DNA from 4 places in the Brucella pituitosa genome. Region 4 is predicted to be linked to each of the others. Evidence: riboswitches for the same ligand, from Rfam matches in the RefSeq annotation. Region 4 holds a riboswitch; each other region holds the start of a gene.

Region 1 (7,731 bases), 860 kb from region 4:
GGTCAAACTCGATCTGCAATCCGGTCGCCTCGACGGTCAATATGACAATGTCGTCTTTGCGCGGGATCGTGCAGAGAAAAGCAATGGCGCGCTCAAGATCACCGGCCCGCTTCTGGTCGGCGGCATTCAGGCGACGAATGTTTGTATTGGTCTGCGCAAGGATGAGCCGGAACTCAAAGCCAAGCTCAATAAGGCACTTGGCGAGATGCAGGCAGATGGGACACTTTCGAAAATGTCTGAAAAATGGTTCTCGATCGATCTGAGCCCAAAGAGCTGAACCAGCCATAAGAACGAAACAAAAAGCGCGTTGTTCTCACAGCGCGCTTTTTTTAATCAAAAATCCCAGTCATCGTCTTCCGTCGCAACAGCCTTCCCAATCACATAAGAAGAGCCGGAGCCTGAGAAGAAGTCATGGTTCTCATCGGCATTCGGCGAAAGAGCCGAGAGGATTGCAGGGTTGACCTTGCAAGCCTCTGCCGGGAACAGGGCTTCGTAACCAAGGTTCATCAGCGCCTTGTTGGCATTATAATGCAGGAACTTTTTCACATCCTCGGTCAGACCAACGCCATCATAAAGCGCTTCAGTGTAGCGCACTTCATTGTCGTATAGCTCCAGCAGCAGATCGAAAGCAAAATCCTTGATTTCCTGCTTCTTGACTTCATCAAGCTTCTCAAGCGCACGCTGATACTTATAGCCGATATAATAGCCATGAACGGCTTCATCGCGGATGATCAGGCGGATGAGGTCGGCCGTGTTGGTGAGCTTGGCACGGCTTGACCAATACATTGGCAGATAGAAGCCCGAATAGAAGAGGAAGCTTTCCAGAAACACGCTGGCGATTTTCTTCTTGAGCGGATCTTCAGCGTTATAATTGTCGAGGATCAGCTGCGACTTCCTTTGCAGGAATTCGTTTTCTTCCGACCAGCGATAGGCATCGTCCACATCAGGCGTCAAGCACAGCGTCGAGAAGATCGACGAATAAGAACGCGCATGAACCGCTTCCATGAAGGAAATGTTCGAGAGAACCGCTTCTTCATGCGGGGTCGATGCATCTTCCATAAGGGTTACCGCGCCAACCGCGTTCTGGATGGTATCCAGAAGCGTCAGGCCTGTGAACACGCGGATGGTGAGCTGCTTTTCTTCAGCTTTCAGCGTTTCCCAAGACTGAATATCGTTGGACAGTGGCACTTTTTCCGGCAGCCAGAAATTGCCCGTCAGACGGTTCCAGACTTCAAGGTCTTTGTCGTCTTCGATGCGGTTCCAGTTGATGGCCCGCACAACCGCCGGCTTTTTCGCATTATTGTTTTTAAACTGCATGTTCATCGGTTTCGATCCTGATCAAAGAGCGCAAGAGACGCAGCCTTCAACCTGCGTACCTTCGAGCGCCATCTGGCGCAGGCGGATGTAATAAATCGTCTTGATGCCCTTCTTCCAGGCGTAAATCTGCGCCTTGTTGATATCGCGCGTGGTGGCGGTATCACGGAAGAAAAGCGTCAGCGACAGACCCTGATCGACATGCTGCGTTGCCGCTGCATAGGTGTCGATAATCTTTTCCGGGCCAATCTCATAGGCATCCTGATAATATTCGAGATTATCATTCGTCATGAAAGCAGCCGGGTAATAAACGCGGCCAATCTTGCCCTCTTTACGGATTTCGATCTTGGAAACAATCGGATGGATCGAAGAGGTCGAATGGTTGATGTAGGAGATCGAGCCTGTTGGCGGCACAGCCTGCAGGTTCTGATTATAAAGTCCGCCTTCCATGACGGACTTTTTCAGTTCCTGCCAGTCTTCCTGCGTCGGGATTGCAATACCGGCATTCTCGAAAATCTCGCGAACCTTCTCAGTCGCAGGCTCCCAGACCTGATCGGTATATTTGTCGAAATATTCACCTGTCGCATATTTCGATTTCTCAAAGCCCTTGAACGAGCTGCCCTGTTCGACCGCAATACGATTGGAGGCGCGCACCGCGTGATAGGCAACGGTGTAGAAGTAGACATTAGTGAAATCGACGCCCTCTTCCGAACCATAGAAGATACGTTCGCGAGCGAGATAGCCGTGCAGGTTCATCTGGCCGAGGCCGATGGCATGGCTTTCGTCATTGCCACGGGCAATCGAAGGCACCGAGCCGATATGGCTCATATCGGCAACAGCCGTCAGCGCACGGATTGAGGTCTCAATCGTCTTGCCGAAATCCGGGCTATCCATGGCTGCCGCTATATTGAGCGACCCGAGATTGCAGGAAATATCCTTGCCGAGATGCTCATAAGACAGATCATCATTGAAGATGCTGGCTTCGCTCACCTGAAGAATTTCCGAGCAGAGATTGCTCATGGTGATGCGGCCATCAATCGGATTGGCACGGTTCACCGTGTCTTCAAACATGATGTAAGGATAGCCGGACTCAAACTGGATTTCTGCCAGCACCTGGAAGAAGTCACGCGCATTGATCTTCTTCTTGCGGATACGACCGTCATCCACCATTTCGCGATATTTTTCAGTGATCGAAATCTCGGTCATCGGCACGCCATAGACGCGCTCGACGTCATAAGGCGAGAAGAGGTACATGTCCTCGTCGTTTTTGGCGAGTTCAAACGTGATGTCCGGGATCACAACGCCAAGCGACAGCGTCTTGATGCGGATTTTTTCGTCTGCATTTTCGCGCTTTGTATCGAGGAATCGCATGATGTCGGGGTGATGGGCGTGCAAATAAACCGCGCCCGCGCCCTGACGCGCACCAAGCTGGTTAGCGTAGGAGAATGAATCTTCCAGAAGCTTCATCACCGGAATGATGCCGGAAGACTGGTTCTGGATCTGCTTGATCGGCGCACCGGATTCACGAATATTGGTCAGGCTGAGCGCCACACCGCCGCCGCGCTTTGAAAGCTGGAGTGCCGAATTAATCGAGCGACCAATCGATTCCATGTTGTCTTCAACACGCAACAGGAAGCACGAGACCAGTTCGCCACGCTGCTTTTTTCCTGCATTGAGGAAGGTCGGCGTTGCCGGCTGATAACGACCTGAAATGATCTCATCGACCATTTCGCGTGCGTGCTGCTCGTTGCCACGCGCAAGCGCCAACGCCACCATGCAGACGCGATCTTCATAGCGCTCAAGATAGCGCTTACCGTCGAAGGTTTTCAGCGTATAGCTGGTGTAATATTTGAACGCACCGAGGAAGGTCGGGAAGCGAAATTTCTTGTCATAGGCATGATCGAAAAGATCGCGCACGAAATTGAAGGAATACTGATCCAGCACTTCCTGTTCGTAATAGCCTTCATCGACCAGATAATCGAGCTTCTCACGCAGATTGTGGAAGAACACCGTGTTCTGGTTGACGTGCTGCAGGAAATATTGCTGCGCCGCCTGGCGATCGCGATGCAGCTGAATCTTCCCCTCGTCATCATAGAGGTTCAGCATCGCATTGAGCGCGTGATAATCCAGCGACGTTTCCGTCAGCTTCTGCGGCTTGCTGCCCGATGCTGGCGATGACTCGTGCTTTTCCGAAGCGGCGACCGTCTCGCGCTCACGGGTCAGGGTTGTGTCTGCCGTGTCCAAAATCGTTCCATCCCGTCTTTAACATTGACAATGTCTTCATCCGTTCCCAGAAGCTCAAAACGATAGAGGTAGGGAACCTGACATTTTTCCGAAATTATTTTGCCTGCAAGGCCAAAGCCTTCGCCGAAATTGCTGTTCCCGGCGGCGATAACACCGCGAATGAGGGATCGGTTATCCGCATCATTGAGAAAGCGGATGACCGGCTTGGGAACAGCGCCTTTCGCACCCCCGCCGCCGTAGGTTGGCGTTACGAGCACAAAAGGCTCGTTGACCCGTAACAGGCCAGTATTATCTTCATAGCTTTCCAGCGGAATGCGCTTTGAACGCATGCCAAGACGCATCACAAAGCGATGCGTGTTTTCCGAACGGCTGGAAAAATAAACGATCTGGCCCATAACAAACCCCGGCAGCAGACCGGCGTTACGCCAGCGAGCTGATCATATCCGGACGGAAACCGGCCCAATGGGATTCACCGGCAACAACAACCGGCACCTGACGGTATCCGAGGCCCTGAACGAGATCATATGCATCGGCATTGGCGGAAATGTCGATGACATCATATTCAATGCCCTGACGGTCGAGCGCGCGGGTGGTTGCGGTGCACTGGACGCAGGCGGGCTTGCTATAGACGGTAACGTTCATTTTTTCCTCACTGGGGATGGAGCATTTCCAGCACCGTCGCAGAAGCATTTGGCGTTGGAGAATGCATATAGACAGACGTTTTGATCCACTGCGCCTCACACGAAAGAAGGCGCAAAAAAGCGTTCGCGCATGACGAAATGCGCGTGAAAAGCAACGAAAACTGAGAGGCACAACGAGCTTTAAGAGCGCGAAGCCTTCAAACTAGCCCGTACCGGGCGGACCGGAACTGTTTGGTCTTGAATTACTCGACATGCTTGTCACCCCGAAGCTTATGAGAGGGATATACGGGGCACCAAAAGACATGGCAGAACAATGCCACAACTTATCGCGCGCCAACCGGACACCCCGCCCGTGGACGTTCTCGTTCAAGGCAGGTCTCCTGGCTCACGGTTTAATGCTTTTTGCCCGCCTTCCCGGTTTTAGCCAGTGGCATATGGACATAAAGCTCGCCGCTTACAGTTGCGGGGGCAGCTACGGCTTAACAGCATCCATCATGGATACCACGCACCGTATTCCCATCTTCGCTTTTGATCCTCACGAATCGTAAGAACCTTGAACACAAGATATAGTATCTGAAGTTAAAAAGTCGTCAATGGATAGACGGTTCAAAAAAATTTAATCTGGCTTTTACCCCGGGCAGCCTGTGAATAGCAGGGATATGTAGCCGACTATTCCACAGGCGTGATAGGCCTGGGTCGAAAGTCGGGCTTTACGGCCTTCAATGCCATGCGATCCACCAGATGTGGTGCCAATAGTTTCAACCAGCGCCCCAAACGCATCTGACGCGTCATCAACACTTCGCGTTTGCGGTTGGTGATTCCATCCAGCATCAGCTCGACGGCCCGCTGAACAGACATCATATCGTCTTCGCGAACGCCACTCACCCCGAGAGCGCCCCCACTGGCTCCATAGCCAACCTTGCGAATGTCGGTTTTGACGACGCCCGGATAAACAATCGTCACCGAAATACCGCTTGGATCAAGCTCGGAACGCAGCGCCTCACAAAACCCTGAAAGCGCAAATTTGGTGCCGCTATAGGCTGTACGTCCCGGCACGCCAATCAGTCCGGCAACAGATGAAACTGCCACGATGCGGCCTTTGGTTTTGGCCAGATGCGGGAGTGCTGCATGGATCGGCCAGACGCTGCCCCAATAGTTGAGCTCCATCAGATCATGCATCCATTTCAAGTCTTCCGGTTTGATCTCGGAAAAATTGGCATGGGCCGACATGCCCGCATTAACGATCAGCGTATCAATCCGACCAAAAGAAGAAGCCGTTTTTTCAATGAGGCCAATACAGGCATTGCGATCCGTAACATCGGTCGGAACAACCAGAACTTTACTGCCTGACTGCTCTATTTCTGCAGCAAGCGCTTGCAACTTTTCGACGTTACGCGCCGCCAGAACCAGCGCTGCCTTGTTCCCGTCACACATGCTTATCTGGCGCGCGGTTTCGGCACCTATGCCATCGGATGCGCCTGTGATGATCGTAACTTCCATGAAGCCCTCCCTTGCTCGCATGAATGGTCATGTTTCCGAGCTTACAATTCACTTCGTCAAGCCGTCCAGTACCGAGAATTTGCTCGTGGGCATACCAGGCCTTCACAAAGCCGTGTGAGATGACAGACAAAGAGCTTAACGAAATCAATGCCCTACTGAACGACATCTCCCGGATATCAATTGAATTGATTAAAATCCCTGGTGTTCGTCGAAGGGATAAATTGACAGCCGCGCTTCATTTCCTGTATCGCTTTATTAAATCCTGAACATTGTTCAATATATTGAACAATTAAGAAGAGATCCTCCCAAGCATCTCTTCAGACGACCGATGCACCGGCTGCATCGGAAAACTGTCGGTCCGGCTTTCCTCTACGCGAAAGCCGGACCGCTTGAAACCCAGCGCCTCTGTGCCGGCGAGGAATGAGAGACCTCGGCTCTGGGGAAATTTGAATAAGGGTGGAAACAATGACTATAGGTATCAAGCCATTTTCGTTCGACACGGTCGGCTCAATGCTTGTCGAGTGGGGGGCTGCAAAGCGTCTCGGCGAAGTTCTGGGCGAACGTTTCTCAGAACGCAAAATCCTCATCGTAACCGACAAGGGCCTGCACAAGGCTGGCGTTCTCAAAGAAGCGCTCGCTTCGCTGGAAAAAGCAGGCTTCAGCATCAGCATTTTCGATGCAGTTGTTGCTGATCCGCCGGAATCAGTTCTGTTCGAATGTGTCGATCAGGCCAAGGCCGCTGGCAGCGATATCGTGCTGGGCCTTGGCGGCGGCTCTTCAATGGATATTGCAAAGCTTGCTGCGGTGCTTATCGTCTCCGAGCAGGAACTGTCTGAGCTTTATGGTATTGGCAAAGTGCAGGGCACGCGCCTGCCGTTGATCCAGATCCCGACCACTGCTGGCACCGGATCAGAAGTGACCAACATCACGATCCTGACCACCGGCGAAACCACCAAAATGGGTGTCGTCTCCCGCCAGCTTTATGCAGATTTCGTCATTCTGGATGCAGAACTGACCTGCGGCCTGCCAGCGCTTCACACGGCTGCCACCGGCATTGACGCCATGGTTCACGCGATTGAAGCCTATACCAGCCGTATCAAGAAGAACCCGCTTTCCGACGCTTTTGCGCGCGAAGCACTGAAGCTCTTGTCGGCCAATCTGGTTGCAGCTTGCGAAAACGGCAAAGACCGTCACGCCCGAGAAGCCATGCTGCTTGGCGCAAACTATGCCGGTCAGGCCTTCTCGAACTCGCCGGTTGGCGCGGTTCATGCCCTGGCCTATCCGCTTGGCGGCCATTATCATGTGCCGCATGGCCTTTCCAACGCATTGATGCTCGGACCGGTCCTACGCTTCAACATGGCGGGTGCTGCTGAGCTTTACGCAGAACTTGCCGACCTGCTTCTTGGCAAATCGGACGGCACGACAGAGGAACGTTCGGCTGCTTTCGTTGATTATATGGAAGACCTGATGAACCGCTCTGGCGCACCGCGCCGTCTGCGCGACGTTGATGTCACCGAAGAAAGCCTCGAAATATTGGCACGATATGCAATGCTTCAGACACGTCTTCTGGGTAACAACCCTGTCGATGTGACCGAAGCTGACGCGCTGGCGCTTTATCGCGAAGCATTCTGAGCACACACCCTCTTTTAAAACAGCATCCCGGACGAGTGGGCTTGATTAGCCGCTCTTCCGGAGCCCTGTTTCGTCTATTCGGAGTAAAATCTTGAGCACTGAACGCATCGACGGTCAGGAGCAGCCATATTGGCCTGCCGGACCGTTCAAAATCCGTCTGCCTTTCGTTCATTATAAATTCGAGTGGCCTGATTATTGTCAGGGCCTTCTGATGTGCGCGGTCGATCTGGCCGCTATTCCGCTGATGGCTGAATTGCTGGGCATGCCCTTTGAAGTGGCCCTAGCCGTTGTTGTTCTCAACGGCCTGTTCTACCTCACCCATCATCTGCTTGGTGACCCTGTCGTTCCGGGCTGGATTACACCCGCCGTCCCGCTCATCATGGCCTATTGCGCTACCTTC
Region 2 (7,731 bases), on a different replicon from region 4:
TTATTCAGCACAATCAGCCGTGTGCAATATTTCGCAGCTAAACCAAGATCATGGAGCGAGGCGATCACCGTCTTCTTCTCGGTTGCCAACCCGGCAAACAGTTCCATCAGTTCCAGCTGATGTGCCGGGTCCAGCCCCGCCACTGGCTCGTCGGCCAGAATGACCGGCGTATCCTGTGCCAGCACACGCGCGATCAGAGCCCGTGCTCTTTCGCCACCTGAAAGTTCGTTGGCGGGACGCGAGGCAAGCTCAGCCACGCCCATACGTTGCATTGCAGTCTCAACGACGGTTTCATCGTCACCATCAAGCCCGGCAAAAACAGGTTTTAGTGCCGAACGCCCAAGTGACACCAGCATTCTGACCGTAACTGGCCATGCAACATCACGCTCCTGTGGCAGATAAGCGATGACTTTGGCACGATCTGCTACACACATTCTTCTGAAGTCCGAGCCATCAAGCAGAATGTTGCCCGTTGAAGCCGTTAGGTTCAGAAGCGCGCGCAACAGCGTGGTCTTTCCTGCACCATTGGGGCCGATCAGTCCGATAAACTCGCCCTCATCGGCCTCAAAACCAACAGTTTCGAGCACGGCTTTGCGCCCCAGCGACACATCAAGATTGTGGACTGAAAGAGTGCTCATACCAGCCGCCTCCGATATTTGAAGACCAGCCACAGGAAGAACGGAGCGCCGATGATTGCCGTCAGCACACCGAGTTTTAATTCGCGCCCCGGCATGATGACCCGGACTAATACATCAGCCGCGAGCAGCAATGCAGCACCGCCAAAGGCGCTGGCGACAAGCAGGTGCGATGGTCGTGCGCCGACCAGCGGACGCAGAATATGTGGCACCACCAGTCCTACGAAACCGATTGCCCCCGCCACGGCAGTCGATGCCCCGACACTGGCCGCAGTACCAAGAACCGCCAGAATCTGAACGCGGGAAAGATCGACGCCCATGCTGGCCGCAGCATCTGATCCCAATGTAAGGCTGTCCAGCGCACGGCCCAGCGAAAACAGCATCACCCAGCCAATCATGATGAAGGGGGCAGCAAGCCAAACATGGGTCATGGAACGGTCGGCCAGTGAGCCGAGCATCCAGAACACGATTTCCATGGCAGCAAATGGATTGGGTGAAAGATTGAGTGCCAAAGCTGTCATCGCACCCGCAAGACTGGTTACGGCAACCCCCGCCAGAATGACGGCCAGTGTTCCCGCATAGCGCCCCGCAAGCACCTTCACCAGAAAGACAGATACAAACGCCCCGACCAGCGCCAGCAATGGCAAGGCCAACGGGAAAACCTGCGACAGCCCGGTATAAATCGCAATCACCGCACCAAGCGACGCAGAAGAGCTCACACCGAGCAGCCCCGGTTCCGCCAGCGGATTGCGCAAATAACCCTGAAGAGCAGCGCCTGACAGGCCGAGCGAAGCGCCAATCAGAAGAGCGAGCAGTGCGCGCGGCAGCCGGATTTCACGCATGACCAACACGATCGCGTCGCCCTGTCCGGTCAGCAGTGCCCGGATACTGTCACCAATGCTAATCGATGCCGGGCCAACCAGCAGCGAAAGTGCAAACAGCACAAGCACCAACAGGCCAAGTGCAAAAAGCAGAAGATAGAAGCGGCTAGTTTCAGTCACGCGCAGCCTCCGCAAGTCTCGCCACTGCCTCAACGCTGAACGGCCCACCACATACGGTCAGATTATCGTTGAGCGCCACATTTCGCGTGTGCCCTTCGAGCGCGCGCAATGCCGGATGTTCGAAATTCTCGAAAGCCAGTGCTGGCGGTCGACCGCGCGATCCGCGCACCAGAATATCCGGTTTTTCCATTATCAGCATTTCCAGCGGCAGCATGGCCGAGCCGCGAACACCGGCTTTGTCGGCAATATTATCAAGCCCGGCCAGACGGATCGCTTCATCGATCAGCGTACCGCGCCCTGACGTGTAGCTGTTCGCGTAATAAAGCGCGACGGTGCGCTTATGATCGGGCCGTTTGATTACTGAGAGTGCAGCGTCCATCGCAGCAATTTGTTGATCTGCTTCTTCGTTGCGCCCCAACAATTCACCCATGCGCTTCATATGCACCTTGATATCCTCAAAGGAACGCGCAGGCGCAAACTCCTCAACACGCACACCGAGATCACGAAGCAGTCCGACGGTAGCCCGCGCAGAGAACGTGCCTGCCAGTACCAGATCAGGCTTCATGAGAAAGACTTCCTCTGCCTGTCCATGATTGACGGGAAGCTGTCTGGCCTTCTCAGTCATGACCGACAAAAGCGGATCACGCGAAAGATACGACACCGACTGTAGTTGCGTGGCATCTGCCAGCAACATTGCCAGCTGATCTGTGCAGACATTGATCGACACCACACGCTTGGGCAATCCATCCGCGTGAGCGGAATGAAACGCAGCCAGAAACAGGCCTGCCAAAAGACTAAGCCTGATTTTCCGTGATGCGGGCTGCGTTTTCATGTTCTGCATCTCGTTAGAAATTCCGCGTCAGCCCGATATTGAAGCTGCGCCCCGGCGCATTATAGCCAGACGTCGTCTGGTAATCCTTGTCGAAAATATTCTCCACCGAAAGCTTCAACTGCGACTGAGTGTCGATGTCATAAAGTGCGATGAAATCAGCCGTCACATAAGGATCGAGCTTGGTCGTGTTCGCAGCGCTCGTGTAGCGCGAGCCGCCGTAACGCATCCTTGCCGTTAAATCGAGTTTTTCAACCGGCTTGAAGTTCACCTCTGCCATCGCTTTCACCCGTTCACGATAGGCCAGATCATTATCGGTATCCTCGTCTATCGGACGTTTCAGATCTATGGAGCCTTTGACGCCCCAACTGTCGTTAAAGCGATGTGCAAGTGTCGCCTCAAAACCCGTAACCTGCGCACGCGCAATATTATAAGGCAGATAGGAAGGTGCTGTGCTCAAGATCGCATCGCGCAGCCATGTTTGATAAAAAGCCATATCAAGGCTTGTGTTGGCGCTGGCCTGCCAGTTGAAGCCAATCTCGTAGGAGCGTGATTTTTCCGGTTGCAAGTCGGCATTGGCAAAACCGGGATAATAAAGCTCATTGAAGGTAGGAGCACGGAAGCCCGTTCCAAACGACGAACGCAGCACAAGATCAGGCAGGATTTCGTAACTCGTACCGAAATTATACGTCACGACGTCACCGAATTGCTCATTGTAGTCATAGCGCACACCGCCATCAAAACGCAGCGCATCATATTCAAGCGAATATTGGCCAAACACAGCAGCGAGATTGCGACTCGTCTCAGCATAAGCAGTCGTTGCATCCACCTCTTCGCGATAAGCCTCAACGCCGCCCGTCACGACATGCGAGACATTGCCGGTATCGAACTGCTTTTCCGTTGAAGCGAAGATGCCATAGCGCTTGGTTTCAAAGCGGTCCGAGCCACTGACGCCTTTGCGAAAATTCCTGCTATGATCAAGGCCAGAGCTGAACTCGATCGTCGACGACGAGTCTGATGTGTGATCGATCCGCGCACCAAGCTTGCCGCTGAATGCAGTTGTGTAAGCTTCGTTAGCAGAAGGGGCTTTCGCATCATATTGATTGCGCCCCCGGCTTAAAAGGCCGTCCGTATAAATCTTGCCCCAGTCAAAATCCTTCGACAGCGCGAAGTTGAACGATCCCTGCAGGAAACCATCGCGATCAGGCTCATAACCAAAAGCTTCAGGAGTTGTGAAATTATAACCCCGTGTGCCTGTCATCGCCGCACCAAACGCATAATCGATACCGTCTTTGCTGCGTCCCTGCAGCGAACCGGATGCATAACCGCCCCATGGATGCGTTACACCTGTTGTCACGCTCCCGCAGAAAGAGCGCTCGCCACAAACTCCGCCCTGCCTGGTGATGATGTTGATGACGCCACCCATGGCATCGGCACCATATTGCGAGGAATGCGCGCCTTTGGCGATTTCAATACGATCAATCGAGCTCAACGGAATATTGGAAAGCGCAGTCGCCCCGGTCGTCGCCGAAGCTGTTCGCACGCCATTCACCAGAACGACTGTCTGTTTCGATGACATTCCTCGAATATAGAGATTGGAAGATGATCCCTGCCCACCATTCGTGGTGATCGAAATGCCCGGATAATATTGCAGCAGCGACTGGAGATCCGGTGAGGCAGAACGCTCTATCTCGGCCTTATCAATCACCGTGACCGAAGACGTCGAACGCTGCAACGATGTTGCGCGGCGCAGCGACGTTACAACAATCGTGTCGAGCACGACGCCATCCTGCGCGTTTAAGTTTGTCTGTGCGATTGCATCCAACGGCACCGCCACAAGAACGGTCGATGCAAGATATGCCGATAGTCGGAGAATATGCATTTATTTCTACTTCCTGCGCGCAAGCTTTGCTTCACCGCAGGTGTCAGAAATCAGGGCGCAAGCGCCCTGTCTTTGTCCCACGGCAACATTTCACAATGTCACCGCTACGGACGGCCGCGACTGAACACCCCTCGTGTCAGCCATGGGTGACTGGATACGGCAGGTCTCCTGACTTCCGGGTCTTCATCGGTCCTCCGCCTTCCCGAACACGAATGCTCAGTGGCTATGATCGTGAGATACGATCATGGGAGGATGACTCTCCGGTTACAGTTGCGGGGGCAGTCTCGGCATCAGCAATTTAATGCTTCACCGTGTTCCCTTTTCATCCACCCTCTCGGGCAGAACCGTTTCCTGAAGTGAGCGATAGCAAGGGGAAGGAAGATTATCAACTGCAACAATGTGCCCCATCTGAATCACATTCAGAGCGAAGTGATTCAGATGGTTGAATTGCAAAGGTTTTCCTATCTCAGGAAATCGCGGAAGCGACGCAGCGCAAAGAAGAAAAGAACGCTTCCGATTACAATCATGGCCAGTAATTGCGGCCACACGACGCTGAGTCCTGCCCCCCGGAACAACACCGATTGCGCGAGCATCACGAAATGTGTGTTGGGTGCTGCCAGCATGATGTTCTGGATAATTTCAGGCATACTCTCACGCGGCGTTGTACCGCCTGAGAGAACCTGAAGCGGCAGCAAAACCAGCATTAGCAGAAGGCCAAACTGCGGCATCGAACCGGCAATCGTTGCGAGAAAAATGCCAAGGCTGGTGGTTGCAAAAAGCTGCAATGCAGCTCCCGCCAGAAACAGTGTCAGTGAACCGTTGATCGGCACCGCCAGAACGCCCTGCACCACCACGATCAGCGAAAAGGCCGTAGCGACCAGAACCACCATACCCATAGACCAGACCTTGGAAATCATGATCTCAAGCGGCGTTACCGGCATCACCAAAAGGTGCTCGATGGTGCCATGCTCGCGCTCACGGATAAGGGCTGCACCCGTCAGAATAATTGAGAGCATCGTCACCGACGAGATGACATTGGTGATCGCGCCGAACCACCCCTTGTTCAGATCCTGATTGAACCTTGCACGCAAATTGAGGCCAACCGGCGTTTGCGTGTCCCCGCGATAGCGATTGAGAAACTCGGAAACTTCGCTCGAGACAATCGACTGCACATAACCACCACCCGTAAAGGCCTGGCTCATGCGTGTTGCATCAACATTCAGCTGGATTGTTGGCGAACGCCCGGCGAGAAGATCACGCTGGAAATTCGGCGGAATATCGAGTGCGAATGTATCCAGCCCCGCATCCATGCGCTTATCCATCTCATGAGACGAGATGAGTTTGGGCGGCACAAAATATGGCGGATAAAACGCGGTCGTAATCCGACCCGAAACCGGCGACTGATCCTCATCGACAATGGCTATAGCCGCATTGTTGAGGTTTTCAGGCATAGCCTTCGCCGCCGTGTAGATTGCGAGCGTAAAGGCATAGACAATGAGCAGCAGAAGCATCGGATCGCGCGCCAGTCCGCGCAGTTCCTTGATACCAAGCTGGAGTATATTGGAAATCCGCATCTCAGCCCGCCTGTTTCTTAAGGAGAACAATGCCGAGAACGGTAAGCACCGGGATTGCAATCAGCAGCGGCAGAAACGACCCCGCCAGATCGGTAAAATCGAGCGCCTTAGAGAAAGTCCCGCGCGAGATCGTCACGAAATAGGTTGTCGGATAAATTTTCCCGATAAAGGCACCCGCTCCCTGCAAGGATGAGACAGGATCAATAATGCCAGAATATTGCACAGCAGGAATGAGCGTCAGCAATGCTGTGCCGAAAATCGCTGCAATCTGGCTATTGATAAAGGTCGATATCACTAAGCCCATACCAGTCGTGATGATGACATAGAGCAGCGCTGCTGTGGCATAGGTCAGGAAGCTTCCGGTAAATGGCACGCGGAATATGAAAACCGCGAAGCCTGTCAACATCAGGAAATTGAGGAAGGCCAGCGCGATATAGGGCAGTTGTTTGCCCAGCAGAAACTCGAATTTCGTAACTGGCGTTACGTAGAAATTGATGATCGAGCCAAGTTCCTTCTCGCGCACCACGCTCAGCACAGCGAGCATCGCCGGGATCATCAAAAGCAAAAGCGGGATGACTGCTGGAACCATAGCCACAAGGCTCTGCACGTCCGGATTATACCGATAGCGGATTTCGAGATTGAAATTGCCGACGGTGGCAGCATCTCCATAAAGCTCACGCGCCTTCTGCGTCAGCCAATTGGCATGCATCCCCTGCACATAACCACGCACGGTTTCCGCTCGCGTCGGCATGGCGCCGTCGATCCAGGCAGCCACCTCAACAGGGCGACCATGCGCGACATTGCTGCCAAAATTCGGTGGAATTTCAATCGCAAGACTTATCTCACCCTCACGCATCCGTCGGTCGAGATCGTCATAGTCGGTAATTGGTGGCTTTTCGGTAAAATAGCGCGAACCGGCAAGCTGCTGGGTATAATCCCGGCTGATCGTGGTGTCATCGCGATCAAGAACCGCAAATGTCAGGTCTTCGACGTCAAGATTAATACCATAGCCGATGACGAACATAAGAATGACAGTACCAAGAATGGCTAATGTCGCACGGATCGGATCGCGCTTGAGCTCCAGCGCTTCGCGACGTGAAAAAGCCAGCATCCGTCGTGGGTTTGGCAACCAGCTCGATGAAGGCGTTATTCTCTTCTCCGGCTTCTTTTCCGGTATCGGATCGACCTTTTCCTGATTGCTTTTCTGTGGCGTGGTCTCACCTATCGCTTCTTCGAGATAGGCAATAAACGCATCTTCAAGCGTTGCTGCATTGCGGCTTGCGGTAATGGCTTTTGGCGTGTCGCTGATCAGCACCTTACCCGCATGCATCAGGGAAATGCGATCACAAAGCTCGGCCTCATTCATGAAATGGGTCGAGACAAAGATCGTCACATTATCCTTGCGCGAAAGATCGGCAAGTATCTGCCAGAATGCATCGCGCGCAACCGGATCGACGCCCGATGTCGGCTCATCGAGAATGAGAATGTCCGGTGAATGGATCAGTGCCACAGCCAGCGACAAACGCTGACGAATGCCAAGGGGCATCGAGTCCGGCAAATCATCCATAACACCAGCTAAATCAAACCTTTGGGCCAGTTCCTTGATTCTGCGTTTGGTATCGTCCTCTGCCATGCCAAACAGCTTGGCATGAAGCTCAAGATTCTGATGAACTGTGAGCTCGGAATAGAGCGAGAAAGCCTGTGACATGTAGCCGACATGACGACGTATATCGATATCCTTTGGATCGACCTCACGTCCGAACAGCCGCGCCGTGCCTTCGCTCGCTGGCAAAAGCCCGGTCAGCACTTT
Region 3 (7,731 bases), on a different replicon from region 4:
AGAAATGAATTGCTTGGTTCCGTTGATGACATAGTGTTCGCCATCACGCTCAGCGCGCGTACGAAGGGCTGCCGCGTCGGAACCGGAGCCAGGCTCGGTAAGACAGTAGCTTGCGAGGGTTTCCATAGATGTCAGTTTGGGCAGGAACATCTGGCGTTGGTTTTCATCGCCAAATGTGTCGATCATCCACGCAGCCATATTGTGAATGGAAATAAACGCCGAAAAAGCCGGACAGGCTTCGGCCAGTGCCTCAAAAATAAGGACTGCATCCGAGCGCTTGAGCGCTGAGCCGCCGACATCGTCGCGCACATAAATACCACCCATCCCCAGTGGGCCGGTTTCTTTAATGACATCTATCGGAAAGTGTTTGTCGCGATCCCACTGCAGCGCGTGAGGCGCTACAAAATCGGCAGCAAAACCACGCGCCATCTCTTGAATAGCGAGTTGGTCTTCGTTGAGTTCGAATTGATTCTGGTCCGCCGTATCCATGGTTTCCTCCCTATGAGCACCGCGCCTCCTAGCCCGACTAGATCACAATGGCGCGTTGCTGCCAACGCTCCATTGGAATAATGTTGCTCACTTTTGTAATAATCGGATGCGCATTTTTGCATATAAGCTTGCGGAAAGGTGCAGCGATTGCCAGTCGCAGAAACTTGGGATAGGCACGGGACATGACACGCGCGATCATGTTTCAGGGAACGGGTTCGGATGTCGGCAAAAGCGTGCTTGTTGCGGGTCTTTGCCGGGTTGCCCGCAATCGCGGACTGAAAGTCCGGCCATTTAAACCGCAAAATATGTCCAACAATGCAGCCGTCAGTGACGATGGCGGCGAAATTGGCCGCGCGCAGTGGCTGCAGGCATTGGCTTGCGGTGTGCCATCATCTTTTCATATGAATCCGGTTCTTTTGAAGCCGCAAACCGATATGGGCAGTCAGGTGATTGTTCAGGGGCAAGTGCGGGGAGAGGCCCGCGGGCGCTATTATCAGCAGTTGAAGCCGCAACTTATGGCGGCGGTGATGGAATCTTTTGGCATTGTCAGTGACGGCGCTGATCTTGTACTGATCGAAGGAGCCGGTTCGCCTGCAGAGATCAATCTGCGCGCTGGCGACATTGCCAATATGGGCTTTGCCACCCAGGCCAATGTGCCGGTGGTGCTGGTGGGAGATATTGACCGGGGCGGTGTTATTGCATCGCTGGTCGGTACGCACACAATTTTGTCGGAAGAAGATCGCGCGATGGTGCGTGGTTTTCTTATCAATAAGTTTCGCGGTGATATTTCGCTGTTTGATGATGGCTTGACTGCGATCACAGACTTCACGGGTTGGCGGTCTTTCGGCGTCGTTCCGTGGCTCAAAGCAGTTTCACGTTTGCCTGCAGAAGATTCGGTCGTGCTGGAGCGGGCAACGCGCGGTGATGCCAAAGCTTTAAAAGTGGCAGTACCAATGCTGCCGCGTATAGCAAATTTTGATGATCTCGATCCATTGAAAACAGAGCGCCAAGTCGAGGTCGTCATGGTTCCACCGGGGCAGCCATTGCCACATGATGCGGGCCTTGTCGTTCTGCCGGGAACCAAATCCACGATAGCTGATCTGATTGCCTTCCGTGAAAACGGTTGGGAGCGAGATTTACGGGCCCATGTGCGGCGCGGCGGGCATGTGCTTGGCATTTGTGGTGGGTTTCAGATGCTCGGAAGCCGCATCAGTGATCCTGAAGGCATCGAAGGGCAGGTTCACGAGATTGAAGGACTTGGATTGCTCGACGTTGAGACTGTGATGGAGCCGGAGAAAGTTGTGCGTAACGTCGCGGCCCGCTCGGTGCTCTTTGATACAGCTCTTGAAGGTTATGAAATTCACATCGGTCGCACTGGGGGGGCAGATGTTATTCGCCCGTTTGCCCGCATTGGCGATCATGATGATGGAGCCATGTCAGCGAATGGCCGGATCATAGGGACATATCTGCATGGTGTTTTTGGAGCAGATGATTTTCGGCAGCATTTTCTCGCAGCACTCGGCGTAAGCAGCTCAGGCGGGAATTATCGTGCTGGCATCGAAGCGGCACTTGATGAGTTGGCTGAAGGTTTGGAAAGCTGTCTGCATATCGACGATCTATTTAGTTTGTCCTAATTTTAAATCAGACGTTATGAAACCCCAAAGAATTTATTGCAAAAATCATTCCGTAATAAATTATTTCTAGCAATTTTTGCGACAGAATTTATTGCGATTTATAGTTTAGTATTTATGTCTTAAATATAGAATAATATTTACTTGAATTGATATTTTATTTGTATTGTTTTTAGAGGTAATTGTGAAGTCTGATTCAATTTTATTAGAAAATACTAATAATAATTATACGGATTTGAATAAGAGGTTTTTGTATTTTTCTATTGCCTTCACAGGTGTATTTATAATTTTTCCGCAAATTGATCTTGCTGTATCAAGATATTTTTTTAGTTCAGGTTCTTTCTTTATTTCTGAGAATTTTTTTTGGACTTCTCTAAGAGATATGCATCGGTCAAGTCAGTGGTTTTTTTTGATCGCTGTGTTGGTCTTGCCGGTATTGTATGCGGTGTGGCGATGCCCGCTTCCTTCAATTGCACCGCATAAAATTCTCTATGTCAGTTTGACCTTTATCCTTGGGTCGGGGGCCTTGGTTCAAGGCTTGAAGATACTCATAGGGAGAGCGCGGCCAAGGCATTTGATCGAGTTTGGCGGTTTGTCCGATTTTACGCCTGCATGGCAATTGGCGGGCATATGTCGCAACAACTGCTCATTTCCATCAGGAGAATCGTCTGCAGCAGCAGTGATGTTATCTCTGCTCGTTTTTGTTCCTGCCCGCAGACGTAAGGTTGCCGCGCTTATCCTTGTACCATTGTTGGTGCTCATTTCGTTGAATCGTGTGTTTATGGGTGCGCATTTTCTATCGGATGTGGTTATTGCCTGGACGCTGATCGTTGGTCTTATGCTTTGGCTGCGGCCTAGAGTTTTGCGTAATGCGGATGCAATTGACAACTGGGTAAGGCTTCGAGGGGAGGCTGCCCGCAAGCGTCTATACCCGATAGGCTGATTGACGCCGCATTGGCGAAGGCCTAGTGTCGATTTATGCAACAGGTTTTGCCGGGACGAAGCCCCGGCGATACCAAAAGGGAATGCGACGGACGGACCCAATCCGGGCGTCTTTATCGCAGCCGACCCCGCGACTGTAGAGCGGAGAGGGATGAGGCAAGCCGGTTAACCGGCAGCCACTGGAAACCATCAGCGTTTCTGGGAAGGCAGCTTCAGACCCTGCGACCCGTGAGCCAGGAGACCTGCCTGTTGCGTGAAGGGCATTATGCCCGCACCTGATGGGAGGTTTTCCCTGCTGCCTGCACGGAGGTTGTCATGGCTGCGCATAAAGAAAATTCACTTTCAACTACACTCCCTCTGCCACTTGCTGCCCGTCTTGGTACTGCGGTGGTTTCGCTCATGCTCGGCGCTTTCCTGATCTACGGCGTCGGTCTCGCGCATTCGGATACGCTGCATGATTCGGCGCATGACACGCGTCACTCTTACGGTTTTCCTTGTCACTGAGCAGTTAAAGCGTCTGTTTTAGGATTTGGTGCTTTGCAGCGCCCGATGGTGAATGGCCGTCGGCGCGAGTTTTTTGTTGAGGGACAAGAATGTTGATCCGTTATCTTCTGGCCACGCTTGCTGCTGGCCTTCTGGCAGGGCTTCTCGTGACGCCTGCCATGTATTTGAAAACTGTTCCGCTCATCATTCAGGCGGAAACTTATGAAGACGCTGGCGGCGGTCACAGCCATGGTGAAGCAGAAGCTGCCGCGCCACATGATCATGCCGCTGCTGCAACTGCTGCTAGTGAAGGTGAAGAAGCTGGAGCCGAACTGCCGTTTGGTCGTCTTGGCAATACATTGCTTGCCAATCTCGTGGCCGGTGCAGGTTTTGCGCTTCTGCTCGGCGGTGTAGCGTTGCTGCTCGGTCGTCGCATCACCCCGCAGAACGGTATTCTCTGGGGTATGGCTGGTTTCTTTACGGTCGCTTTCCTGCCAGCTTTAGGGCTTTCGCCGGAATTGCCTGCGATGCCCGCTGCGGATTTGGCTGAACGTCAGCTTTGGTGGCTTTCCACGGTGGTCTTGAGCGGTGTTGGTATTTATCTGCTGGTTCTGCGTGGAGAAGTGGTTTCCAAGATCCTTGGTCTGGTGCTGATCGTTGCACCACATCTTTATGGCGCGCCGCATCCGGAAGATATTTCCTCGCCAATTCCATCGCTGCTGGCCTCGCAATATGCTGTCGCATCTCTGGCAACCAACCTCTTTATGTGGGCTGTGATCGGTCTGGCACTAGGCTGGTTCATTCAGACTTACGCAAAGTCGGAAGTGGAAGGCTGATAGGAATGGCTTCGTCAGGAAAAATTACATTCGTTCTCGGCGGAGCCCGTTCCGGTAAGTCGTCTTATGCAGAGAAACTGGTTGAAGACTCAGGACTTCAGCCAGTCTATCTGGCAACTGGACGCGCATTCGACGAGGAAATGGAAAGCCGCATCTCCATTCATCGCCATCGTCGCGGAAGCGAATGGCAGACGGTGGAGGAACCGCTTGATCTTGTTGGAATGCTCGAAAAACATGCAAGGCATGACCGCTTTGTGCTGGTCGATTGCCTGACACTCTGGATCACCAATCTGATGATGGCAGAGCAGAATATCGCTGCTGAAACTAAGACACTGATAGCGGCGTTGCGCCAGCTTTCAGGTCCGGTTGTATTCGTTTCGAACGAAGTTGGACTTGGCATTGTGCCGGAAAATCGGATGGCGCGGGAGTTTCGCGATCATGCCGGTTTTTTGCATCAGGCCGTGGCATCAGTGGCGGATGAAGTTTATTTCATGGCGGCAGGTCTGTCGCTCAAAATGAAGGGATAATTCGATGCAGGGACAAAAGATTCCAGCGACCGTGATCACCGGCTTTTTAGGTTCGGGCAAGACCACGATGATCCGCAATTTGCTGGAAAACGCCAATGGCAAACGTATTGCGCTCATCATCAATGAGTTCGGCGATCTGGGCGTCGATGGCGGAATTCTGAAAGGTTGTGGTATCGAAAGCTGCCGTGAGGAAGACGTGATTGAACTCAACAATGGTTGCATTTGCTGCACTGTTGCCGATGATTTCATTCCGACCATGACCAAGCTTCTCGACCGTGCGGATCGTCCTGATCATATCGTGATTGAAACGTCGGGTCTGGCGCTGCCACAGCCCCTGGTCGCAGCCTTCAACTGGCCTGAAATCAAGACGCAGGTTACGGTTGACGGCGTGGTGACTGTGATTGATGCAGCCGCCGTTGCTGAAGGTCGTTTTGCCGATGATCACGACAAGGTGGATGCACAGCGCGCAGCGGACGAATCTCTTGATCATGAAAGCCCTTTAGAAGAACTTTTTGAGGATCAGATTCATGCGGCCGACCTTATCGTTCTGAATAAGGCCGATCTCGTTGATCCATCGAAACTCGATATCGTGAAGGCCGATGTGGCTGAACGCTCAACACGCCGCGTCAATATGGTGTCGGCAAGTTTTGGCAAGCTTGGTGCCGATGTACTGCTCGGTCTTGGCGTGGGTACGGAAGACGATATTGCCAACCGCAAGTCGCATCATGAAATCCATCATGCTGATGGCCATGAGCATGATCACGACGAGTTTGAAAGCTTTGTTGTTGAAGCAGGCTCTGTTGCCGATCCGAAGGCATTTACCGAGAAGCTTATGGCCGTGATTGCGGAACATGATGTTCTGCGTCTCAAGGGCTTTGTCGACGTACCGGGTAAGCCGATGCGTCTGGTTGTGCAGGCCGTTGGTCCGCGTATTGAGCATTATTTCGACCGCCCATGGGGCAAAGATGAAGTGCGCAATACGCGCCTTGTCGTCATTGGTCTGCATGAGATCGATGAGCAGGCAATCACCAAAGCCGTGAAAGACGCTGTTTCGTAATGCACTTATTGCTTGCCCAGAAAGGAACGATCAGCGACGGCAACGAGGCCATCGATCTTGGCCAGACGCCGGGCGAAATATTGTTCCTTTCCGCTGCTGACACCGAATTGGCCAGCCTTGCCCAAGCTCATAAGCTTGTGCAGGGCGGGCCAAGTCTGAGGCCAAGTCTAAGGCTCGCCAATTTTCTAAGCCTTACCCATCCGATGTCAGTGGATACCTATGTGGAGCGCACGGCACGTCACGCGAAGCTGATCGTGGTGCGTATCATTGGTGGTGAAACCTACTGGCCTTATGGGCTTGAGGCACTGCATGCTTCTGCGCTTGCGCATGGGGCAAAGATAGCCGTGCTGCCGGGCGACGACAAACCTGATCATGGTCTGGACAGATTTTCCAATGTGCCTGTCAGCGAGCGCGAGGCACTTTGGCATTATCTGATCGAAGGCGGAGCGGCGAATACGAGCGCTTTCCTCAGCTATTGCGCTGCAATGATTTCTGGTTTGGAAAAGCCGGAAGAAGCCACGCCCCTATTGAAGGCTGGTTTGTGGTGGCCGGGTGATGCGGTGTCGTCGCTTGATAGTATTAAAAATCATTGGCCGAACGCAGACGCGCCAGTTGCTGCAATAATCTTCTATCGTGCTCTTGTGCAAAGCGGTCAGACGCAACCGGTAGAAGCGTTGATTGATGGCTTGAAGACTCAGGGTCTCAACCCGCTGCCGGTTTTTGTTTCAAGTCTCAAGGACCGGCTTTCCGCTGCCGTAGTCGACGGTGTGTTTGAAGATTGCACACCGGATATCGTGCTGAATGCTACCGGTTTTGCTATTTCCTCACCAGGAGCAGAACGCAAACCGACTGTGCTGGATAAACGCGGCAACATGGTTCTGCAGGTGATTTTCTCAGGCACGCCGAAGGCTGTATGGGAAACATCACAGCAGGGTCTGCTCGCGCGTGATCTTGCGATGAATGTGGCACTTCCGGAAGTCGACGGGCGTGTGCTGTCTCGCGCTGTGTCGTTCAAATCGGCAAAGCAGTTTGATGCTTCCGTTGAAGCCAATATCGTTACTCATGAGCCGGATGACGGCCGCGTGGCTTTTGTGGCAAAGCTTGCCGCGCGTTGGGTGCGGCTGAGGCGCAAGAAATCGCCGGAGCGTCGTGTTGCGCTGATCCTTGCCAATTATCCAAATCGCGACGGGCGGCTAGGCAATGGCGTTGGGCTCGATACGCCAGCCGGTACTGTCGAAGTGCTGCGCGCCATGAAAGGTGAGGGCTATGTAGTCGGTGATATTCCAGCCGATAGCGATGCCCTGATGCGCCAACTTATGGCTGGGCCAACCAATGCCGCACGCGATGGACGCGAAATCCGCGAAATCATTTCCCTGAATCAATACAAGCGCTTCTTTGAAATGCTTCCCAGTGTGATTCAAGGTGAAGTGAACGCACGCTGGGGTGCTCCGGAGAACGATCCTTATTTTGCGAACGAGCTTGATGCCTTCGCATTGCCGCTTATGCACTTTGGTGAAACGCATGTCGGTATTCAGCCTGCGCGCGGGTACAATATCGATCCGAAAGAAACCTATCACTCGCCTGATCTGGTGCCGCCGCACGGCTATATCGCCTTCTACGCTTACTTGCGTGATGTGGCAGAGGTCGATGCCATTGTGCATATGGGCAAGCATGGCAATCTGGAATGGCTGCCCGGCAAAGCGCTAGCGCTATCGGAAAATTGCTATCCCGAAGCGGTCTTCGGGCCCACACCGCATGTCTATCCT
Region 4 (7,731 bases):
ACTCGGCCCCGGCAATATCGACCTCTCAGTTCCTGCAACCATGACCCTTGCTGCGACACTGGCTTTGAAGCTGATGGACTCACAGGACAGCATGGTGCTGGCAGGCTTGGCTGTTGCCCTCCTGATCGGGCTTGGAATTGGCATCTGCAATTACGCGCTGATCAAGCTGCTGCGCATCCCTCCAATCATCGCGACCCTATCGATGAGCTTCCTGATCCAGTCGACCGCCATCTGGAGCAATCGCGGCCTGCGCGTGAAGCCGCCCGAAGTTCTGGCACAGTTCACCACCTCCTCTGTCTTTGGCATTCCCAATGTTGCAATCGTCGCGCTACTCCTGTCGGTTTTAGGCTGGGTGCTTCTCAAGAAGAGCATTTATGGCCGCTGGATTTCAGCCATCGGGCAAAATCCGTTTGCAGCACGTATGGCAGGTGTTCCGGTTGATGGCACACGCTTCGTCACCTATCTGCTCTGCGCAGTTCTGGCTTCGCTCTGCGGCTTCCTGCTTGCCTGTTTTTCTGGTGGCGCAGCACTCAATATGGGCGCTGAATATCTGCTGATGTCGATTGCAGTCGTCATCATTGGTGGCACGGCCGTAGCAGGTGGCGATTCCAACATCCCCGGTATTTGGGGTGCCGCACTCTTCATGTTCCTCATAGTCTCAATGCTCAACACCTATGGCTTCGGTGCCGGTGTTCGTCTGGTCCTGACGGGGCTCACCATCATTGCTGTGATTTTCCTCGCCAGCAGTCGCAGATCCGAGCGTTAAACAGTATCCCCGGAGTAATTTCCTTGTCTCAAAATCATTCGATTTACGAAATTCACGACGAACGCTTCAAGCAGATGATTGTATCGAGCGCCGGTCTCGATGAACTTTACAGTGACTGTCGCTGGGCCGAAGGCCCGGTCTGGTTTGGCGATCTGAACTGCCTGCTTTGGAGTGACATTCCAAACCAGCGTATTTTGCGCTGGGTGCCGGAAGGCGGCGTTTCTGTCTTTCGGCAGCCTTCAAATTTTGCCAATGGCAATACGCGTGACCGCGAAGGACGACTTGTTTCCTGTGAACACGGCGGACGCCGGGTCACTCGCACGGAACTCGACGGCAGTATCACAGTGCTTGCGGACAGCTATCAGGGCAAAAAACTCAACGCGCCGAATGATGTCATTGTGCGCTCCGATGGCACCATCTGGTTCACTGATCCAACCTACGGCATCATTGCGGATTATGAAGGCTACAAGGCCGACCCTGAACAACCAACCCGCAATGTCTATCGACTTGAACCGAGAAGTGGTGAACTTACAGCGGTTGTCACGGACTTTGTGCAGCCAAACGGCCTCGCCTTTTCACCGGATGAAACCAAGCTCTTTGTTGCCGACAGCGCTTATAGCCACGACGAACAAGCGCCACGTCATATCCGGGTCTTTGATGTCACAGACGACGGCAAGCGCGTAAGCGGCGGTAAGATTTTCTGCACCATCGATAATGGCCTGCCGGACGGATTCCGTTTTGATACCGAAGGTAATTTGTGGACCAGTGCTGGCGATGGCGTACATTGTTTCTCACCGCAGGGTGAACTTCTCGGCAAGATTAAGACACCGCAAACGGTGGCAAATGTGACCTTTGGTGGCCCTCGCCGCAACCGTCTTTTCATTGCGGCAACGAGATCACTCTATGCGGTCTATTTGACCGTCACGGGTGCACAGCACCCTTGAATAAAGTACGGCGACCACCCGAAAAAGATGGTCGCCGCTGAATAATGCTTACACTAATTCATTTGAAAAATTAAATTAGCCACATGCCCGTTTTTGGTTCTGCCCTGCAGGACAGGCATGCCAATATCTATACCTTGTTCAAATCCGAACCACCACCGCTCCACAAAATCACCCATGGAAACCGATTTAGGTTCACACATCCGGAACCCGAAATAACGACACATCCGCAATATGATTGCATCGATCACTCCGGCAATGCGACCTCAACCTTCAACAATCGAGAGAGCGCCTTTCCAAATGCGACATGCGGCCATATAAACAAACCGTCAATCAAATGGAAACAGTTTGTCAACAAAAACACTCACATCGCCGTGATAAACTTAAGCAAAAAGTGAAATTTTTCACAAACTTAGTAGAAAACAACCATTCCATATATTAGCATTTGCCTTATAAATTCATATTTATTTCGATCATATTCAATGAATATTAACAAAACCGAATAAATGATTTCCTGGTCGTTATGCTGATTGCTTCAGCTCCAGAGCCGCATAACCTGGTACACGGTAACGAATATGACATCCATGCACACCGTGATATTCGACATCCACCTCAACACCGAAAACACTGCGAATACATTCGGCTCGTAAAACCTCGCGCGGTGTCCCTAATTCTACAATCTGTCCTTTGTTCATGATTGCGATACGATCGCAGAACATGGCCGCATGGTTCAGGTCATGCAGTGCGGCGACGACGGTCAATTTCTGACGCCTGACAAGATCGAGCAATCCGATTTGATGACCGATATCGAGATGATTTGTCGGCTCATCCAGAAGCAGTATCTGCGGGTCCTGTGCTAAAGCACGGGCAATATGCACACGTTGGCGCTCCCCGCCTGAGAGCGTGTGCCAATAACGACCTGCCAGATGTGCCATATCAACATTGGCCAGCGCCCGATCGACAACGGCATCGTCCTGCTCTGACCAGGGAGACAGAGCGCCAAGATATGGCGTGCGCCCCAACTCCACCGCCTGCCTTGCGGTGATGCGCTCTGTTGTGCCCGCCTGTTGTTCAACAAGTGCCAGTTTGCGCGCAATCTCGCGCCGATTAAATTTTTGGATCGGCTTACCGCAAAGTTTTACTTCTCCCGAACGACTGCGTCGTACACCTGAAAGCAGAGACAGAAAACTTGTTTTGCCTGAGCCATTTGGCCCGATGATACCGAGGAATTCTCCCTCTTTCACATCGAGCGAAACGCTACGCAGGATATCAACGCCTCCTGCTGACCAACTGACGTTGTTTGTAGAGAGCATCATGATTGTGCCCTTCTCTGTCCAAGCAGCAGCGCAAATGCCGGGGCACCGACCAATGCCGTAATGACTCCGATAGGCAAAACCTGACCGGGAATAATAATGCGAGACACAATATCGGCCAGGATCATAAAGATTGCACCGATGAGCGCCGCCGCAGGCAACAACCTGCCGTGACGTACACCGACCAGCATGCGCGCAGCATGAGGAATAACCAGACCAATGAAGCCGATGGAACCGACAATCGACACCATCACGGCCGTCATCATGGCGCTCACACCAATCAAAACGGCATAAACGCGCCGCACCGGAATACCAAGCGATGCAGCAGATTCCGAACCGAAAGTGAAAGCATCTAACGCACGGGCATGCCAAAGACAGATAAGAAGCCCCACCACACAGGCGGGCAAGGCGAGCGCAACGTCCGGCCAGCGGACACCTGAAAGATTGCCCAACAACCAGAACATAATCCCGCGCGCCTGTTCGGCATTTGCTGCCTTCGTGACAATGAGAGATGTCAACGCGTTAAAAAGCTGCGAACCAGCAATGCCGGCCAGAATGATCGCACTGTTACCGCGCCCTGCCCGCAATGCGAGCAGGGAAACGAGAACAAAAGCCACAATCGCACCGATAAACGCTCCCACTGACAGCGAGAGCACACCTGCACCAATTCCGAGAATAGCAACGCTCACTGCCCCGGTAGAAGCCCCGGCAGAAATACCCAGAATATAGGGATCGGCCAGCGAATTGCGGAGAAGCGATTGCAGAACCACGCCCGACAAGGCCAGCGCCGCACCGCAGCAAGCTGCGACAACAGCCCGGCTCAGCCGATAGCTCCAAACGATGCCTTCATCAATCGGCGCGATAGGATAGCCGGCATTCCAGACGCGGTTGGCGATGGTCTTCGCCACCACGTCCAGAGGTATGGCAGTTTCACCAATGGCAGCACCCAGCCACAAAGCAACGAAGAGCAGGACGAGCGCAAGTACTCCCAAAAGCACCCGGGAACTCATCGTGGTTTTCAGTGAAATGCCTGCTATGGCTGCCTTTGACATCACTTATTCAGATCCGAACCGGCAATATCGGCAGCCAGCGTTTCAATGCCCTCGATCACTCGCAACGACGTGCTCATCGACTGTGCATCGATATCGAAAACATATCCACCTTCAACAGCAGGCATTAATTTCGTCACAGGATCGGTCTTGAGAAACTGATGTTTGACCGCAATGTCATCGGCAGGATAACGACGACGATCAAGCTTCGCTGCAACGATCATCGATGGGCCCGCCTTGGCGATTGTTTCCCAACCCACCGCTGGCCATTCTTCTTCACTCTCAATCACATTCCTGATGCCGAGCGCAGAAAGGATGTAGGCAGGAGCGCCGAACTTACCAGCAACATAAGGATCAGCATCAACCTGTGTGCTGGAGAACCAGGCAACAGCCGAAAGCTTTCCATCTGCGGAACCGATCTTTTTGCGGGCTGCATCTTCACGTGCCTTGAGCTCTGCGATCAGCTTTTCACCGCGATCCTGTACATTGAATATCTGAGCCAGTTCGCCGATTTCCTGATAGACGATATTCATCGTGAATGGCGCTGTGCGAACACCATCGCCGCCACCAGAATTATCTTTGCCGACGCAATCGGAAGGCGATGTGTAGGCAGGAATACCCAATTCTTCGAATTGTTCCGGTTTGGCCACAATGCCCATCGGCCCGACATGCCACTGGAAATCCGCCGTAACAATGTCTGGCTTTTGCGTAAGTACGCTTTCAAAACTCGGATCGTTATCAGCCAGGCGCTTTACCTTGGCATTCACCTCCTCAAAGCCTTTGAGGACCGGGCCGAACCAAACAGCCGTACCCACAACCTTGTCGCCGAGGCCAAGGCTGTAGAGGATCTCCGTGCTGCTCTGACCAACGGCGACTGCCCGCTCCGGCGCGTGTTTGAAGGTTACATCGCGACCGCAGTTTTTCAGCGTCAGCGGATATTGGGTTTCTGCTGCCTGCGCCGCGAAACCGGTTGCGAAAAGAGCGACTGCGCCCAGAAGTGCGCTAAATGGCACTTGGCCTGAAATTTTCATCTAAATCCCCGAAATGATATGAGAAAAAGCCGCATCAAACGGCGGAAGCGATCCGGCGCTTAAAGAGAACGGACATATCCGGGGATATGAATGACAATGGGAGACGACGTCTTGCGACGTTTAAAGCTGTCATAACCAACTCCTGCTCCGGGCATCCCCGCCCGTGACAATGGACTACGTTAGACGGCAGGTCTCCTGGCTCGCAGATATTCGCTGTTCATCTGCCTTCCCGAGCTGTTTGTAACAAGCCCAGTGACATGACGCTTTTGAGGCATCACAAGGATGAACGGCAATCCGCTTACAGTTGCGGGGGCAGCCACGGTTTCGGCCCCTTTTGGGTCGTCCTCACCGTGTTCCCTATTAATCCCCTTCACTCTCGGTCGGGGGAACCGTCGTAACTTTATTACATCGCACCTTTGGACACGTCAAGCGAAGCCGGACGCTTATTCGGCTATATAAAAGCGCCACATAAGACTTTTTGCTAATACGATCTTGCAAGTAAAACGAGCGGCATTGCTTGCTGGTATATTGCAATTCTCTGCTGTAGTCTCCAGATCAGGAGTCTCTGACTGGGAAGCAGAGGGTTTTGAGGAGGGCTGTCAAAAGACAGCAGAAAATTGCACGCAAAGTGCATTCAGGGAGGATTTATGCGTAAATGGATTCTGGCCATTTCGTCTGTGGCAGCGCTTGCAATGACAGGCGCGGCTTCGGCTGAAGATTATAAAGTACTGGCACCAGCAGCACCGGGTGGTGGCTGGGATCAGACAGCACGCACCATGCAGAGCGTGCTTCAGGATGAAAAGATTTCCGGCAGCGTTCAGGTTATCAACGTTCCGGGCGCAGGTGGCACCATTGGCCTCGCGCAGTTCGTCAATCAGAATAAAGGCGATCCGAGCCAGCTCATCGTTGGCGGCTATGTTATGGTCGGCGCGATCCTGACCAACAATTCGCCGGTAAATCTTGACGCGATCACGCCAATTGCTCGCCTCACCGGCGAATATGAAGCTATCGTCGTTCCAGCATCATCCGACATTCAAAATCTTGGTGATCTCGTCACCAAACTGAAAGCCGACCCAGGTTCTGTCTCGTGGGGCGGCGGTTCTGCTGGCGGCACGGACCACATTACGGCCGGCCTTTTCGCCAAAGCCGTTGGCGTTGACCCGACCAAAGTCAATTACATCGCCTTTTCCGGTGGCGGTGAGGCACTTGCAGCAATTCTTGGCAATCAGGTGACTGTGGGTATTTCCGGCTACGGTGAATTTGATCCGCAGATCAAGGCTGGCACGCTGCGCATCATCGGCATCTCCAGTGACGAACGCATTGAAGGCATCGATGCTCCGACGTTCAAGGAAAGCGGCGTTGATGTTTCAATCCAGAACTGGCGTATGATTGGCGCTGCGCCCGATATTACTGCGGAACAAGTAGCCGTCATCAATGCCGATGTTGAGAAGATGGTGAAATCGGAATCCTGGCAGAAGGCACTTAAGGATAAAGGCTGGGCCGACACCTATCTGGCAGGCGATGCGTTCAAGGAACAGCTCGCCAAAGACGTGGCGTCCACTGAAACCATCCTCAAGGAAATCGGCCTCGTCAAATGACAGGATCTGAACAGCAGGCAGAGCGCCGTTCCACTGGAACGGCGCCGGATTATGCAGCTCTTGTGATCGCCTTCATTCTGGGAGCGGTCGCTATCGCGATTGCCTGGTCAACCGCCTATGGCAACAACGTTCTTTCCTATTCGCCAGTTGGGCCAAAAACTGTGCCCTATATCATTGCCGCCGGGTTGTTCATCCTGTCTATATGGACGGTGATCAGTGCTATTAAAGGCGACTTTCCAGAGCGCGAACATCAGGAAATCGCGCCTATGGCCTGGATCGTCGGTGGCTTGGTTATTCAGATGCTGACGATGAAAACTTTGGGATTTTCCATCGCAACGGGGCTACTCTTTGCGGCAACGGCGCGCGGATTTGGTTATCGCAAGTTCTGGATCAGCGTGCCTGTCGGCATCGTCTTTGCATTCGTCATCTGGTTCATTTTTGCGCGCGGCCTGCAGCTTTCGCTGCCATCAGGCTGGCTTGAGCATCTGGTTTAGAGCGAGACAACAATGGATACTGTCACTCTTCTCGCCAACGGACTTCTGGTGGCGCTTGAACCGGCAAACCTTATTTATGCGCTGATTGGCGTCACACTTGGTACGGCTGTTGGCGTACTGCCGGGCATCGGCCCGGCGCTGACTGTGGCATTGCTTCTACCTGTCACTTATAAACTTGATCCTGCCGGATCGCTCATCATGTTTGCCGGTATTTACTACGGTGGTATGTATGGCGGTTCAACCACGTCGATCCTGCTCAACACGCCCGGAGAAAGTGCTTCCATCGTCACGGCGTTGGAGGGCAACAAAATGGCGCGAGCGGGGCGCGGCGGGCCAGCACTTGCAACCGCCGCCATCGGTTCCTTTATTGCAGGACTTATCGCCACTCTGGCACTGGCATTCGTGGCCCCGTGGGTGGTGAAATTTGCCCTCTCCTTCGGTCCATCCGAGTATTTCGCGTTGATGCTGCTCGCGTTCATGACAGTTTCGGCAGCATTTGGCGATTCCACATTGCGCGGCCTCACCTCGCTTTTCATAGG

The links. A riboswitch is a leader RNA that binds a small molecule or an ion and turns the genes downstream of it on or off. The one in region 4 is predicted to bind cobalamin.
Region 1: another riboswitch for cobalamin. It lies ahead of nrdH (glutaredoxin-like protein NrdH); the one in region 4 lies ahead of ACSME1_RS18305 (ABC transporter substrate-binding protein).
Region 2: another riboswitch for cobalamin. It lies ahead of ACSME1_RS02535 (TonB-dependent receptor domain-containing protein); the one in region 4 lies ahead of ACSME1_RS18305 (ABC transporter substrate-binding protein).
Region 3: another riboswitch for cobalamin. It lies ahead of ACSME1_RS02355 (CbtB domain-containing protein); the one in region 4 lies ahead of ACSME1_RS18305 (ABC transporter substrate-binding protein).

The regions. Positions count from the first base shown of each region.
Region 1 covers NZ_OZ264093.1:641,459-649,189, reverse strand. The annotation lists gene ACSME1_RS14235 (transporter substrate-binding domain-containing protein) at 1-277, shown strand, start outside; gene nrdF (class 1b ribonucleoside-diphosphate reductase subunit beta) at 334-1,323, opposite strand; gene nrdE (class 1b ribonucleoside-diphosphate reductase subunit alpha) at 1,339-3,459, opposite strand; gene nrdI (class Ib ribonucleoside-diphosphate reductase assembly flavoprotein NrdI) at 3,534-3,953, opposite strand; gene nrdH (glutaredoxin-like protein NrdH) at 3,979-4,200, opposite strand; cobalamin riboswitch at 4,553-4,770, opposite strand; gene ACSME1_RS14210 (SDR family oxidoreductase) at 4,869-5,699, opposite strand; gene ACSME1_RS14205 (iron-containing alcohol dehydrogenase) at 6,165-7,331, shown strand; gene ACSME1_RS14200 (hypothetical protein) at 7,423-7,731, shown strand, end outside.
Region 2 covers NZ_OZ264092.1:518,603-526,333, forward strand. The annotation lists gene ACSME1_RS02520 (ABC transporter ATP-binding protein) at 1-638, opposite strand, end outside; gene ACSME1_RS02525 (FecCD family ABC transporter permease) at 635-1,636, opposite strand; gene ACSME1_RS02530 (ABC transporter substrate-binding protein) at 1,629-2,468, opposite strand; gene ACSME1_RS02535 (TonB-dependent receptor domain-containing protein) at 2,482-4,347, opposite strand; cobalamin riboswitch at 4,489-4,711, opposite strand; gene ACSME1_RS02540 (ABC transporter permease) at 4,809-5,921, opposite strand; gene rbbA (ribosome-associated ATPase/putative transporter RbbA) at 5,923-7,731, opposite strand, start outside.
Region 3 covers NZ_OZ264092.1:474,347-482,077, reverse strand. The annotation lists gene ACSME1_RS02370 (isobutyryl-CoA dehydrogenase) at 1-489, opposite strand, end outside; gene ACSME1_RS02365 (cobyric acid synthase) at 672-2,123, shown strand; gene ACSME1_RS02360 (phosphatase PAP2 family protein) at 2,305-3,063, shown strand; cobalamin riboswitch at 3,089-3,326, shown strand; gene ACSME1_RS02355 (CbtB domain-containing protein) at 3,378-3,566, shown strand; gene ACSME1_RS02350 (CbtA family protein) at 3,656-4,381, shown strand; gene cobU (bifunctional adenosylcobinamide kinase/adenosylcobinamide-phosphate guanylyltransferase) at 4,387-4,908, shown strand; gene cobW (cobalamin biosynthesis protein CobW) at 4,913-5,965, shown strand; gene cobN (cobaltochelatase subunit CobN) at 5,965-7,731, shown strand, end outside.
Region 4 covers NZ_OZ264093.1:1,513,337-1,521,067, forward strand. The annotation lists gene ACSME1_RS18285 (ABC transporter permease) at 1-766, shown strand, start outside; gene ACSME1_RS18290 (SMP-30/gluconolactonase/LRE family protein) at 841-1,710, shown strand; gene ACSME1_RS18295 (ABC transporter ATP-binding protein) at 2,229-3,023, opposite strand; gene ACSME1_RS18300 (FecCD family ABC transporter permease) at 3,020-4,030, opposite strand; gene ACSME1_RS18305 (ABC transporter substrate-binding protein) at 4,072-5,100, opposite strand; cobalamin riboswitch at 5,269-5,509, opposite strand; gene ACSME1_RS18310 (Bug family tripartite tricarboxylate transporter substrate binding protein) at 5,748-6,698, shown strand; gene ACSME1_RS18315 (tripartite tricarboxylate transporter TctB family protein) at 6,695-7,192, shown strand; gene ACSME1_RS18320 (tripartite tricarboxylate transporter permease) at 7,205-7,731, shown strand, end outside.